DNA from 4 places in the Clostridium sp. genome. Region 4 is predicted to be linked to each of the others. Evidence: riboswitches for the same ligand, from Rfam matches in the RefSeq annotation. Region 4 holds a riboswitch; each other region holds the start of a gene.
The links. A riboswitch is a leader RNA that binds a small molecule or an ion and turns the genes downstream of it on or off. The one in region 4 is predicted to bind S-adenosylmethionine.
Positions count from the first base shown of each region.

Region 1: another riboswitch for S-adenosylmethionine. It lies ahead of cysC (adenylyl-sulfate kinase); the one in region 4 lies ahead of metK (methionine adenosyltransferase).
Region 2: another riboswitch for S-adenosylmethionine. It lies ahead of LKE46_RS16400 (O-acetylhomoserine aminocarboxypropyltransferase/cysteine synthase family protein); the one in region 4 lies ahead of metK (methionine adenosyltransferase).
Region 3: another riboswitch for S-adenosylmethionine. It lies ahead of LKE46_RS04350 (amino acid permease); the one in region 4 lies ahead of metK (methionine adenosyltransferase).

Region 1 covers NZ_JAKVOI010000001.1:541,565-544,838, forward strand. The annotation lists gene carB (carbamoyl-phosphate synthase (glutamine-hydrolyzing) large subunit) at 1-1,207, shown strand, start outside; SAM riboswitch class I at 1,309-1,418, shown strand; gene cysC (adenylyl-sulfate kinase) at 1,544-2,137, shown strand; gene LKE46_RS02920 (adenylyl-sulfate reductase subunit alpha) at 2,148-3,274, shown strand, end outside.
Region 2 covers NZ_JAKVOI010000001.1:3,290,425-3,293,698, forward strand. The annotation lists gene srlA (PTS glucitol/sorbitol transporter subunit IIC) at 1-289, shown strand, start outside; gene srlE (PTS glucitol/sorbitol transporter subunit IIB) at 333-1,340, shown strand; SAM riboswitch class I at 1,601-1,705, shown strand; gene LKE46_RS16400 (O-acetylhomoserine aminocarboxypropyltransferase/cysteine synthase family protein) at 1,903-3,186, shown strand.
Region 3 covers NZ_JAKVOI010000001.1:835,981-839,254, forward strand. The annotation lists gene LKE46_RS04345 (ROK family protein) at 1-938, shown strand, start outside; SAM riboswitch class I at 1,013-1,115, shown strand; gene LKE46_RS04350 (amino acid permease) at 1,364-2,710, shown strand; gene LKE46_RS04355 (S66 peptidase family protein) at 2,857-3,274, opposite strand, start outside.
Region 4 covers NZ_JAKVOI010000001.1:1,068,291-1,071,564, forward strand. The annotation lists gene LKE46_RS05375 (radical SAM protein) at 1-1,127, shown strand, start outside; gene LKE46_RS05380 (hypothetical protein) at 1,142-1,606, shown strand; SAM riboswitch class I at 1,732-1,840, shown strand; gene metK (methionine adenosyltransferase) at 2,068-3,270, shown strand.

The sequences.
Region 1 (3,274 bases), 530 kb from region 4:
AGATTTGGCAGAGGATAGAGAAAAGTTTAGGATTCTTCTTAAAAAACTGGGTATAAATTCTCCCGTAGGAGGGTCAGTCACCAGTTTGGAAGAAGCTGATCTATTGATAAGAAAAATAGGATATCCTGTTATTGTAAGGCCATCTTATGTAATAGGCGGCAGGGCAATGAAAGTTGTATATAATGATGAAGAACTTTCAAGATATCTAAAAGAAGCGGTAAATCTGTCAAAAGAATATCCTGTACTTGTGGATAAATATATAGTTGGAAGGGAAATTGAAGTAGATGCCATATCTGACGGGAAGGATCTCATAATTCCAGGCATAATGGAACATATAGAGAAGACAGGTGTTCATTCAGGAGATAGTATAGCTGTCTATCCTGCCTTGGATCTGCAGGAAGAAGTACTTGAAAAGATAGAAGAGTATACTGTTAAAATATCAAAAGAGCTAAATGTCAGGGGACTTTTAAATGTTCAGTATGCTTTTGACGGGAAAAAGGTATATGTAATAGAGGTAAATCCAAGGGCCTCAAGAACAGTGCCTATTTTAAGCAAGGTAACTGATATACCGATGGTTAAAATAGCCGTGAATATAATGCTTGGAAAGAAAATAAAGGATTTTGGATACAGACAGGATGCCTACAGGAACAGCAAGATGTTTGCAGTAAAAATGCCCGTGTTTTCAAACAAGAAACTTCCCGATGTTGATGCAGTGCTTGGGCCGGAAATGAAATCCACAGGTGAAGTGCTCGGAGTTGATTTTGACAGGAATATTGCAGTATATAAGGCATTCAGGGCATCAGGAGTAAATATATGTGTAAAAGGCAATATTTATATAGCGGTAAATGACAGGGACAAAGAAGAGGCAGTTCCTATAGTTGAAAAGTATAAATCACTTGGATTCAATATTTTTGCTTCTCCGGGAACAAGTAAATTTTTAATTGACAGCGGTATAGTGTGCAAAGAGTTGAGAATACAGGAGGCTGTAAATGAAGTAAAGGAAAAAAAGCTTGATATAGTCATAAATACTCCTAACGTGGGATATAAAAGTGGAACACCGGGCTTTGAACTTAGACATACTGCACTTGCACATGACAGGGTTTTGTTTACATGTTTGGATACGGCAGAGGCATATGTTTCATGTATTGAAATAGAAAAAGGCAGTGGAAAAGTGGAATATAGGTCCATGGAGGAGTATTTAAGATAAAGCATTAAATATTAGACTGATTCGCTGCTTCTTGACAAAATACAACTAAGAAAGTATAATAAAGTCCAATAACAGAGTGAGATTGAGGAAAACCGAATATGTTCTTATCAAGAGAGGTGGAGGGACTGGCCCAATGAAACCCGACAACCGGCGTTCTCATGTGAATGCATCGGTGTTAATTCCTACGGAATAATTTTCTGAGAGATAAGAAAAGTGGCAGGATGTTAATATGACCATTTTTCTTACAAAAGAAAAATGGTCATGATTTTTATGCTTAAAATTAGTATTATGTAATTCTATCTTGCTAAAGTACAATAAATTGGTGGAGGGATTTTATTGGATAAAAAGTCAACTAATGTAGTCTGGCATAAAACTTTTGTAAATAGAGAGCTTAGAGAGAAACTTCTAAATCAAAAGGGAGTGCTGATATGGTTTACAGGATTTTCAGGTTCGGGAAAATCAACTATAGCTTCTCAATTGGAGGCTGAATTATATAATATGGGTAAGCTTACCTATATGCTGGATGGGGATAATATAAGGTATGGATTGAACTCCAATCTTGGATTCACCAAGGAAGACAGATCCGAAAACATAAGAAGAATATCCGAGGTATGCAAGTTGTTTGTAGATGCTGGAATCATAACAATTGCAACATTTGTATCACCGTTTAAATGTGACAGGGACAGGGTTAGAAATACACTTGGCAAGGATTTTATAGAAGTGTATGTAGATTGTCCGATTGAAGTTTGCGAGGGAAGGGATCCAAAAGGAATATATAAAAAAGCCAGAAATGGAGAAATAAAAAATTTTACAGGTATAGATTCACCTTATGAAGTGCCGGAAAATCCTGAAATTATTTTATCTACCGGTGAGATAAGCGTAGATCAATGTGTCGACAAAATATTAGGTTATTTGTTTGATAAAAGATAGGAGTGGTTGGATGAGACTTGTACCTGAAAAACTGGCGGCTGATATTTTAATAATTGGAGGTGGTACTGCGGGATGCTTTGCAGCACTTAGGGCGGCAAAAATGTCTCCAGGAACAAGCGTGTTGATTGCGGAAAAGGCAAATATAAAAAGAAGCGGATGTCTTGCAGCAGGAATTAATGCCCTTAATGCATATATAAATGACGGTGAAACACCGGAGAGTTTTGTAGAATATGTAAAAAGAGAATTCAATGATGTTATAAGAGAGGATCTAGTATACACTATAGCAAAAAAACTCAATGATGTTACTTGGGAGATTGAGAAAATGGGACTGCCCATCCTTAAGGACTCAAAGGGGAAGTATGTAAAGAGAGGCAAAAGAAGTGTAAAGATAAATGGAGAGAATATAAAACCTATACTTGCATCCGCAGTTCAATGCCAGAGAAATATAGAAGTATTGAATGGGGTAAATGTAATAGATTATATAAAGAAAGAGGGCAGAATTATAGGAGCCTATGCATTTTCCATATTTGAAGAAAAATTTTATACGATTTATGCAAAAGCTGTCATTTGCGCAGCAGGTGGGGCATCAGGCCTGTATAAGCCTAATAATCCAGGCTTTTCCAAGCACAAGATGTGGTATTCTCCCTTCAATACAGGTTCAGGCTATGCTATGGGAATAAGAGCAGGTGCTGAGATGACCAGTTTTGAAATGAGATTCATTGCTCTAAGATGTAAGGACACTATAGCACCTACAGGAACTATCGCTCAGGGAGTAGGAGCAGTTCAGGTAAATGCCAGGGGTGTGGAGTATGTTGAAAATTATGGCAGGCCAACAACTATAAACAGGCTTTATGCTACGGTGATGGAAAATAAAAAAGGAAATGGTCCATGTTTTTTAATGACCAAAGATATTACCAAAATGGAAGAAAGTAATTTGATCAAGGCTTATTTAAATATGGCACCGTCCCAGGCACTTAGATGGATAGACAGCAGCAAAATGCCATCTGAAGAAAATGTTGAGATTGAAGGAACTGAGCCTTATATCGTAGGTGGACATGCTGCTAGTGGATACTGGGTGGATACAAAGAGAGCATCTACCTTGAAAGGACTTTATTGTGCAGGAGATGTAAGCGGAGG
Region 2 (3,274 bases), 2.2 Mb from region 4:
GACTTTTGGACAATTTTTAGATGAAAAGTACAAACCTGCTTATTATGATTCAACTATTTCTTTCTGCCATGCAATTACAGGACTATTTCCGCATGCAAATCCTGCCGAATTGTTTGTATACATGGGTATAGCACAGGGAATAACAAAACTTGGACTGCCTGTAGGTGAACTTGCAGTGAGGTATTTTCTAGCCGGCATTATAGTTATATTGATCAAGGGCATACTTACAGAGAGAATTACATTCTACCTTCTCAATAAGAAAGAAAGAGAAAAGGCTGAGCTGGCATGAAATTAATAAAATTGTATGAATCCATAAAAATAGGAGGGTTATCATGTATAATACAGTAAAAGTTGAAAAAGGAAGAAGTGGCTGGGGAGGACCTCTCTATATAAAACCGGAAGGAAAAAGGAATAAAATTGTATGTGTAACGGGACAGGACATGCATCCTGTAGCATATAAGCTTGCCCAAATGACCAATGCAGAACTGGTAAATGGATTTGCTACTGGAGTTCCTGATGCGGAGATAGCTGCAGTTGTCATAGATTGTGGAGGTACTGCAAGATGCGGAGTTTATCCAAAAAAAGGTATACTTACTATAAATGTAAAATCTGTTGGACAGTCAGGTCCTCTTGCAAAATTTATGACGGAGCAGCTGTATGTATCTGATGTAAATGAATCCTGTATTTCCATCCATGAGGGCAATTCACCGGTATCATCAGCTCCAGAAGTGGAAAAAGCAAAAACAAATATTCCTGATGATAAGGCAAAGAAAAGTGTGGCGGCAGCTGTTGAAGCGGCACCAAAGAAGAAAGAGAATTTTATAGTAAGGCTTGGGAAAGGTGTTGGAGATGTAATAGGAAAGTTCTATGAAGCAGGAAGAGAGACGATTGATTCAATAATAAAAAACATACTTCCATTCATGGCTTTCGTATGTATGATAATTGGAATTATAAACAAGACAGGTATAGGAAATATTATTGCAAAGGCAATCTCACCGGCAGCAGGTTCTCTTGTAGGGCTGATCATAGTGTCAATTATCTGTACACTGCCCATACTTTCACCTATACTCGGACCTGGAGCAGTTGTGGCTCAGGTAGTGGGAGTTCTTGTAGGAACGGAAATAGGCAAAGGACATATACCACCGCATTTTGCACTTCCAGCATTGTTTGCAATAGATGCACAGGTAGGATGTGATTTCATACCTGTTGGATTGAGCCTTGCAGAAGCGGAACCTGAAACAGTGGAAGTGGGGGTTCCGGCAGTTCTATTCTCAAGAGTTGTAACAGGACCTCTATCTGTTATAATAGCTTATTTTGTAGGAGTTGGTTTGTATGAATAAATGCAGCTTTGGTAGAAAACGTTTTTTCAGCGAGATATACTAAAATGCACAATGTTTCTATGTAATATGTATGGGTGGAAGAGTTATTGGAGATGGACTTGCCGTAATGTTATTTGATGAATGGTATAATGCTAAGTTTTAAGGAGGCAGACACAAAGAAAGAATTGATATGATAAATAATTATGAAAATTTTCGATTTTAGGTATTGACAAGTTTATTAAAAGATTATATAGTATATGTAAATCAATTGAATATTTAACTTCTTATCAAGAGAGGCAGAGGGACTGGCCCTATGATGCCCGGCAACCTGAATGAATTTTGTTCAACGGTGCTAATTCCAGCAGGTAAAACCTGAGAGATGAGAGATACTAAGAATTTTGACTTCTTACAGTTTCTCTGTAAGAAGTTTTTTTAGTTTTTAAAGGAATGACATAATAAAATATTAAATTTTAGATTGGATGTGATTATAGTGAAGATAACGTGCAATTGCTGTTGCAGATAATTAAAGTAATAAATTGTTATTGTAAAAAATTTTAATATATAAATGTTAGGAGCGATAAAAATGAGTGAAGAGAGAAAATTAGGATTTGAAACATTACAGGTACATGCAGGACAAGTACCAGACCCAACAACGGGAGCAAGAGCTGTTCCAATTTATCAGACTACGTCTTTTGTTTTTAAAGATGCAGATGAAGCAGCAGACTTTTTCCAACTTAAAAAACCAGGAAATGTTTATGCCAGAATAATGAATCCAACACAGGATGTATTTGAACAGAGAGTAGCAGCACTTGAAGGTGGAAGTGCAGGACTTGCAACTTCATCAGGACTTTCAGCAATATTATATTCAATACTAAATGTGGCAAATTCAGGGGATAATATAGTTTCAGCAAGCACTCTTTATGGGGGCACATATGAATTGTTTTCAGTAACATTAAAGAAATTAGGAATTGACGTAACGTTTGTAGATCCTGATGATCCTGAAAATATTAGAAAGGCTATTACAGACAGAACAAAGGCAGTTTATGCCGAGACATTAGGAAATCCAAAGATTAATGTATTGGATATAGAAGCTGTAGCAAATATAGCACATGAAAACAAAATACCTCTTATAATAGATAATACTTTTGGTACTCCATATCTTGTAAGACCAATAGAATATGGTGCAGATGTAGTTGTACATTCAGCAACAAAATTCATTGGTGGCCATGGGACAACCATTGGTGGAGTTATAGTAGACGGAGGAAAATTTGACTGGGCAGCAAGTGGAAAATTCCCTGACTTCACTACACCTGATGAAAGTTATAACGGTCTTGTTTACGCAGATCAGGGACCAATTGCCTTTGCTTTAAAAGCCAGGGTTCAGCTTCTTAGAAATACAGGGGCAACATTAAGCCCGCAAAGTGCATTTTATTTCCTTTTAGGATTGGAATCACTTTCACTCAGGGTTGAAAGACATGTAGAAAATACAAGAAAAGTAGTTGAGTTTTTAACTAAGCATCCAAAGGTTTCATGGGTAAACTATCCTGAACTTGAAAGCAGTCCGTATCATGATCTGGCAAAAAAATATTTTCCAAAAGGAGCAGGTTCTATATTCACATTTGGAATAAAGGGAGGACTTGAAGCAGGAAAGAAGTTTATAAATAGTGTTAAATTATTTTCATTGCTTGCAAATGTAGCAGATGCCAAATCTCTTGTAATACATCCTTCCAGTACAACACATGCAGAATTAAATGAAGAACAGCAAAAAGCTGCCGGGATAACTCCAGATCTTATAAGGCTCTCAATAGGTGTAGAGAATATTGATGATATTATATACGATTTGGATCAGGCTCTTGCCAAAATTTGATATTGTGAAATTAATATAAAATATGAAAATCAAGTTTCTTTGATATAATTGTTGAAGAAACTTGATTTTTTATTTTGATGATTTTATA
Region 3 (3,274 bases), 230 kb from region 4:
TAGGAATAGACTTGGGTGGAACTAAAATAAGTGGGGCACTTTCAGATATAAGTGGCAGTATATTGTATAAATATACTGTCCCTACCGATGCATTCAGGGGAGAAGAAAAAGTACTGGAAAAGATAATAGAAGTAATAGAAAAAGTTTTAGCAAGTGACGATAAAAGCATTGAAGATATTGAGGCCATCGGAATTGGTTCGCCCGGGCCGTTGGATGCTAAAAATGGAATAATAATAACGACGCCAAATCTTCCTTTCAGAAATTTTAAATTGGTGGATCCAATAAAGAAGAAATTTGGAATTCCAGTATACCTGGACAATGATGCAAATGTAGGTGCCATTGGAGAATTCATGTTTGGAGCAGGAAAGGGAACAAAAAATATGATTTTTATTACAGTCAGCACGGGAATTGGAGGCGGAGCGATAATTAATGGACAAATTTACAGGGGGAATACCTGCAATGCCCTTGAAATCGGGCATATGACGCTGGAGAAAAATGGTCCCAGATGTAATTGTGGAAATTATGGCTGTGCAGAAGCACTCGCATCGGGTACTGCAATAGGGAAAAAAGGAGAACAGGCTGTTCTGAATAAGGAATATACAGCTTTAAAGAAACACAATAAGGTAACTTCCTATGAGGTGTTTGAGGAAGCAAAAAAGGGAGATAAAATTGCTTGTGAAATATTGAATGAAAGCCTTGAATATCTTGGAATATGCGTAGCCAATGTCATAACCAGCTTTGATCCTGAAATGGTAGTTATTGGAGGGGGAGTTTCAAAAGGGGGAAATATCGTACTGAAGAAAATACAACAGGTAGTAAATAGGAGATGCTTTGCTGCAATGGCAAAGTCATGCAGAATTGTGAAAGCAGAACTTGGAACGGATGCAGGTGTAATGGGTGCTGCAGCACTTGCTGTGCTTCAAACTAAAATACAATAATTACCCAAATAGGCAAATTCATTCTTGACAGTTATATTTAAATTAAGTATCATGTAAATAATAATCAAATATGAATCTTATCAAGAGAGGTGGAGGGACTGGCCCTATGATACCCGGCAACCTGAATATATTGTTCAATGGTGCTAATTCCAGCAGGTTAAACCTGGAAGATGAGAAACTTTGAAAAAATTGGTCTTATAGTTTCTCTGTAAGATTTTTTTATTTTTGATTGACTAGAAAACTAGAGGTCAAATTCTACTTGATATGTTGAATGTATCTAATGTATCTTTGGAGGATTTGGCTTTTTGTTTTTTGTAGATAAGCTTTAACTTTTATAAATAAAGTTTATGAATAAATGATTTTACTGTAAAATAAGTTATTGTTGGTTTATATTTCTAGAAAAATTATAAGATTGGGATGTCGATATGGGAGGATATAAATTAAAGAGGAATTTAAAAAATCGTCATATTCAGATGATTGCTATTGGTGGAGCCATAGGAGTAGGGTTATTTTATGGCTCGGCAGATGCCATAAGTATGGGTGGCCCGTCTATTATATTAGCATATTTGACTGGCGGTTTGTTTGTTTTTATAATTATGAGGGCATTGGGAGAGCTTTCTGTAGATGATCCAAATTCAGGTTCATTTAGTGCTTATGCAACTAAATATTTAGGGGATTTCGCTGGATTTTTTTCAGGATGGACTTATTGGCTTCAAGGTGTTACAACTGTAATGGCCGAGCTTACGGCAGTTGGTATATATGTACAGTTTTGGCTGCCGGATTTTCCGAGGTGGATTTCCGCCCTAGTATTTTTATTGGTTTTAGTTTTAATTAATATAATTGGAGTGAAAGCTTATGGTGAGTTTGAATTTTGGCTGGCACTCATTAAAGTTGTGTGTATTATTTGCATGATTATTTTTGGACTTTTTATGATAGTATTTGGCTTTGGAAATAAAGGACATGCCATTGGATTTTCAAATTTATGGATGAATGGAGGTTTTTTCCCTAATGGGATCAGAGGATTTTTATTGTCATTCATCTTTGTTACTTTTGCGTTTGGTGGAGTGGAACTTATTGGTATAACTGCTGGTGAAGCAGAAAATCCTGAAAAATCCATACCCAAAGCAATCAATAATGTATTTTGGCGTATACTTATTTTTTATGTTGGCTCTATGTTGGTTATGTTAAGCCTTTATTCATGGAGTAAAATTGGAATTAAAGGAAGCCCTTTTGTATTAGTCTTCGATAAAGTTGGAATTCCGGCAGCGGCATCAATTATTAATTTTGTGGTTTTGACAGCTGCATTATCAGGTATGAACAGTGCATTATTTGTTGAAGGGAGAATGCTTTATAGTTTGGCTTTGAACAATAATGCTCCGGGTATATTTCGTAAAATCAGCAAATCAGGAATACCATATGTAGGAATTCTATTTAGTACAGCTATAGCTATGATTGCAATATTTTTAAATTATTTATTACCCTTCAAAGTTTTTAATTATATATCATCGGTAACAGTTATAGCAATTATAACTGCATGGATAACTATACTTTTAGTACAATTAAAATTCAGAAAATATAAGAGTTCCTTAGGACAAAAAGTAAAATTTAAAATGCCATTTTATCCGGTACTTACGTATACAGCTATTATATACTTGTTATTGATCGTTGCTTTACTATTTGTTTTACCGAGTACGAGAATATCCATATATGTAGTACCTGTGTGGATAGCAATTCTATTGACCATGTATAAAATATTAATTAAAAATAGATGATTTGTAAAAGGTAAGAAAGTTTAATAATAAGACCTCATGCTGTTGATAAGTATATTTTATCAACAGCATTGAGGTCTTTGATTTATAGGAAAGTATATTTAGTTGCCTGCAGGGTAGCAAATTCCCGGCACGATAATTGGGATAAATCATATACGCACCGTTGGCTCAAGTATCGTCAATGTATTTTCATAAGTATTAAGGTTGGCTTCGGCGCCTATAGGTATAGCCATCTTGTATGTGCCATGCCCAGATGCTAAGTTTGTCATAAGAGGTTTGTTCATCGGCATTATAACATCATTAATTAAATCTTCATATGACTTACCGTATGAATCATCACAATTTGTGCATTCTCCCATAAGGATACCTGCACAGTCACTGAGCTTGCCGGCCAATATTAGCCGGTTTATATGCCTGTAGACTGTATTAATGGGCTCGTGTACTTCTTCGATTAAGAGTATTTTCCCTCTGGTATCAACTTCAAATGGAGTGCCGAGGTTATCTGCAAAAGATGTAAGGTTGCCTCCAACTATAGGGCCTGTAACATTTCCAGGAATCCTGCTTATT
Region 4 (3,274 bases):
ATAGGGCAATAAAGGCTGCAGATAAAAATATACATCAGCTTCAGTCAAGAGGTATATTTTTTTCAGTAGGTGAAAAAGAAGATTATTTTCCAGTATCTCTGCTGCTGAGGGACGGTACCTCAATTATAACCGGACCTATTTCTACAGCTGAGAATCCATATGTTGTAGATTGTATTGAAGGTAAGCTCTGTCTTACAGATAAGGGTAAAATAGTGGAGAAGGTTGAATACTGGAGTAAGCCGGATTACTATGAAAAATTTACAAGCAGGGGAACTCCAATGTGGCATGTTGCTACCTCAAGACCACAGCGCATAGACATAGATCCATATAGCTATTGTCATTTCTGGGATACCGGCAAAGGCTGCAGATATTGCAACATAGGTTCAAATTTCAACAAGAACAAAGTAGAAAATGACAAGCCTGCCAGATTGAATCCTCAGGATGTGTATGAAACTGTGAAAGAAGCATTGAAAGAACCGGGAACCCTGGAAAGTATCTTTTTAACAGCAGGTTCCATATTAAGTGGGAATGATATCTTTGACGATGAAGTAAGCTTATATATAGAAACACTTCAAGCTATAGGAGAAAATTTCAAGACAAAAAAATTTCCAAGTCAGATGATATCCTCGGCATTTAACGAAAAACAGCTTCAGAGAGTATATGAAAACACGGGTATTATGTCATTTACATCAGATATTGAAGTACTTAATGAAGAAAAATTCAGATGGATTTGTCCAGGAAAAGACAAGTTAATAGGGTATAAAGAGTGGAAAAGAAGAATATTTGCAGCGGTAGATATATTTGGAAAAGGAAATGTGAATTCCGGTATTGTGGGAGGAGTCGAACTTGCCAAACCATATGGATTTAAAGATGAAGATGAAGCACTTAAAGTGATACTGGAGGAGGCAGAGGAATTTGCTGAAAATGGGGTAAGTATAGTTCAATGTGTCTGGACTCCATATCCTGGATCGGTATTTCAAAATCAGGAGAATCCTTCACTTGAATACTATGTAATATTATCAAGAGCACTTGATGCTCTAAGAAAAAAATATGATCTGAACATAGATATGGATAATTACAGAAGATGTGGCAACCATCCGGATACAGATTTGTCACGGGTTATATAGGAGGTGAACTGAAGTTGTCAGTAAAATTGCAAGATAAAATTATAAAACTAATAAATGCTAGAGATACCATAAAGGTGTTATCGACAGTAGATAATAAAGGTATACCCCATACTGTTTTTAAAGACTTTCTGGAGGTTGACAACGATGGTAATATAATATATCTTGAGTTAATTGAATCGTCGGCAACAAACAATAATATGGTAAACAGCATATGGTTTAAGAAAAAAGTGTCAATAACTATAAGATCAAAGGATAATGAGAGTTATCAGATAAAGGGGATTCCAGTAAAAGCTCATATAAGTGGACAGATATTTAAGAGATATTATGAATTTGTCAAAGGAAATATTGAGGATGGAGATTTATCTACAGTATGGGTGATAAAACCGGAAGAATTGAGAAATGAAACGTACACATATAGAAAAAGGCAGGAAGAAGAAAAACACCCACTTTTGATTCATCTGGATAGATTAGCAAAGTAAAATTATATAGTAGGTGAGATAAGTAGAACTTTTTAATAATGTTTTATGTATGTTTTTTAAATCTTGTATTGACAAACTATTTCAAGAATTATATGATGTATATATAATATTAATTGAATAAGAACTTCTTATCAAGAGAGGCGGAGGGACTGGCCCTATGATGCCCGGCAACCTGAATATATTTATTATATTTAATGGTGCCAATTCCAGCAGGTTAGACCTGAAAGATGAGAAACAGTAGGATATGACTTTCTGTGGTTTCTCCATAGAAAGTTTTTTTGATTTCGCAGCAATGTGAATAAATTTAATATTCTAGGTGACTAACTAGAAAGACTAGAGGTCAAGTTAAACTTATCTGTAGAAATTGGATTCTTCGATAGTAATGTTTGGTCTCTTTTTAATATAAGTTAACCAGTATAGAAATAAAATTTAGAGTAAATGATGAAAGGAAGATTGATAAAATGAGTAGATTATTCACATCAGAATCTGTTACAGAAGGACATCCGGATAAAATATGTGATCAAATATCAGATGCAGTATTAGATGCAATTATTGAACAGGATAAGAATGGAAGAGTAGCTTGTGAGACAGTTGTAAATACCGGACTTGTACTTTTAGTAGGAGAGATATCAACCAAGGCATATGTGGACATACCTAAAATAGTAAGACAAACTATAAGCGATATAGGATATAATCATTCAAGATTTGGATTTGATGCATCCAATTGTGCAGTAATAACCTCCATAGATGAACAGTCACAAGATATTGCACTTGGTGTAGATGAATCATTGGAATCTAAAAAAGGTGAAAAAGACAATATAGAAGCAATTGGAGCAGGAGACCAGGGAATGGTATTTGGATTTGCAACAAATGAAACTCCGGAGTACTTGCCGCTTCCAATAGCACTGGCACATAAACTTTCAAGAAAGCTTGCTGAAGTAAGAAAGAATGGAGCAATCTCATATCTTGGACCGGATGGGAAAACTCAGGTTACAGTAGAATATGAAGGAGATAAACCTCTGAGAGTGGATACCGTGCTTATATCTTCACAGCATGAAGAAAATGTAACCCATGATGAAATTGAAAAAGATATAATAGACAAGGTAATCAAAGTAATAATACCTAAAGAGCTCATAGATTCAAATACAAAATATCTGGTAAATCCTACAGGAAGATTTGTAAAGGGTGGGCCTGAGGCTGATTCGGGCCTTACAGGAAGAAAGATAATAGTTGATACCTACGGCGGCTATGGAAGACATGGAGGCGGAGCATTTTCAGGAAAAGATCCAACCAAAGTTGATAGATCTGGGGCATATGCAGCAAGGTGGGTTGCAAAAAACCTTGTGGCAGCAGGTGTAGCAAGTAAAATTGAAGTAGAAATAGCATATGCAATAGGTGTTGCAAAACCTGTATCAGTAAGTGTAGATACATTTGGTACAGGCAAAATAAATGATGAAGAAATAGTCGAGATTATAAATGAGTTGTTTGATTTAAGACCTGCTGCAATTATAAGGGATCTTGATTTAAGAAGGCCTATATATAAAAGTACTGCTGCTTATGGACATTTTGGAAGGACAGATATAGATCTTCCATGGGAGAAACTGGATAAGGTTGATCAAATAAGAGATGCTTATAAAAATAAAGAAAGTTTGGTTTTAAAATAGATAT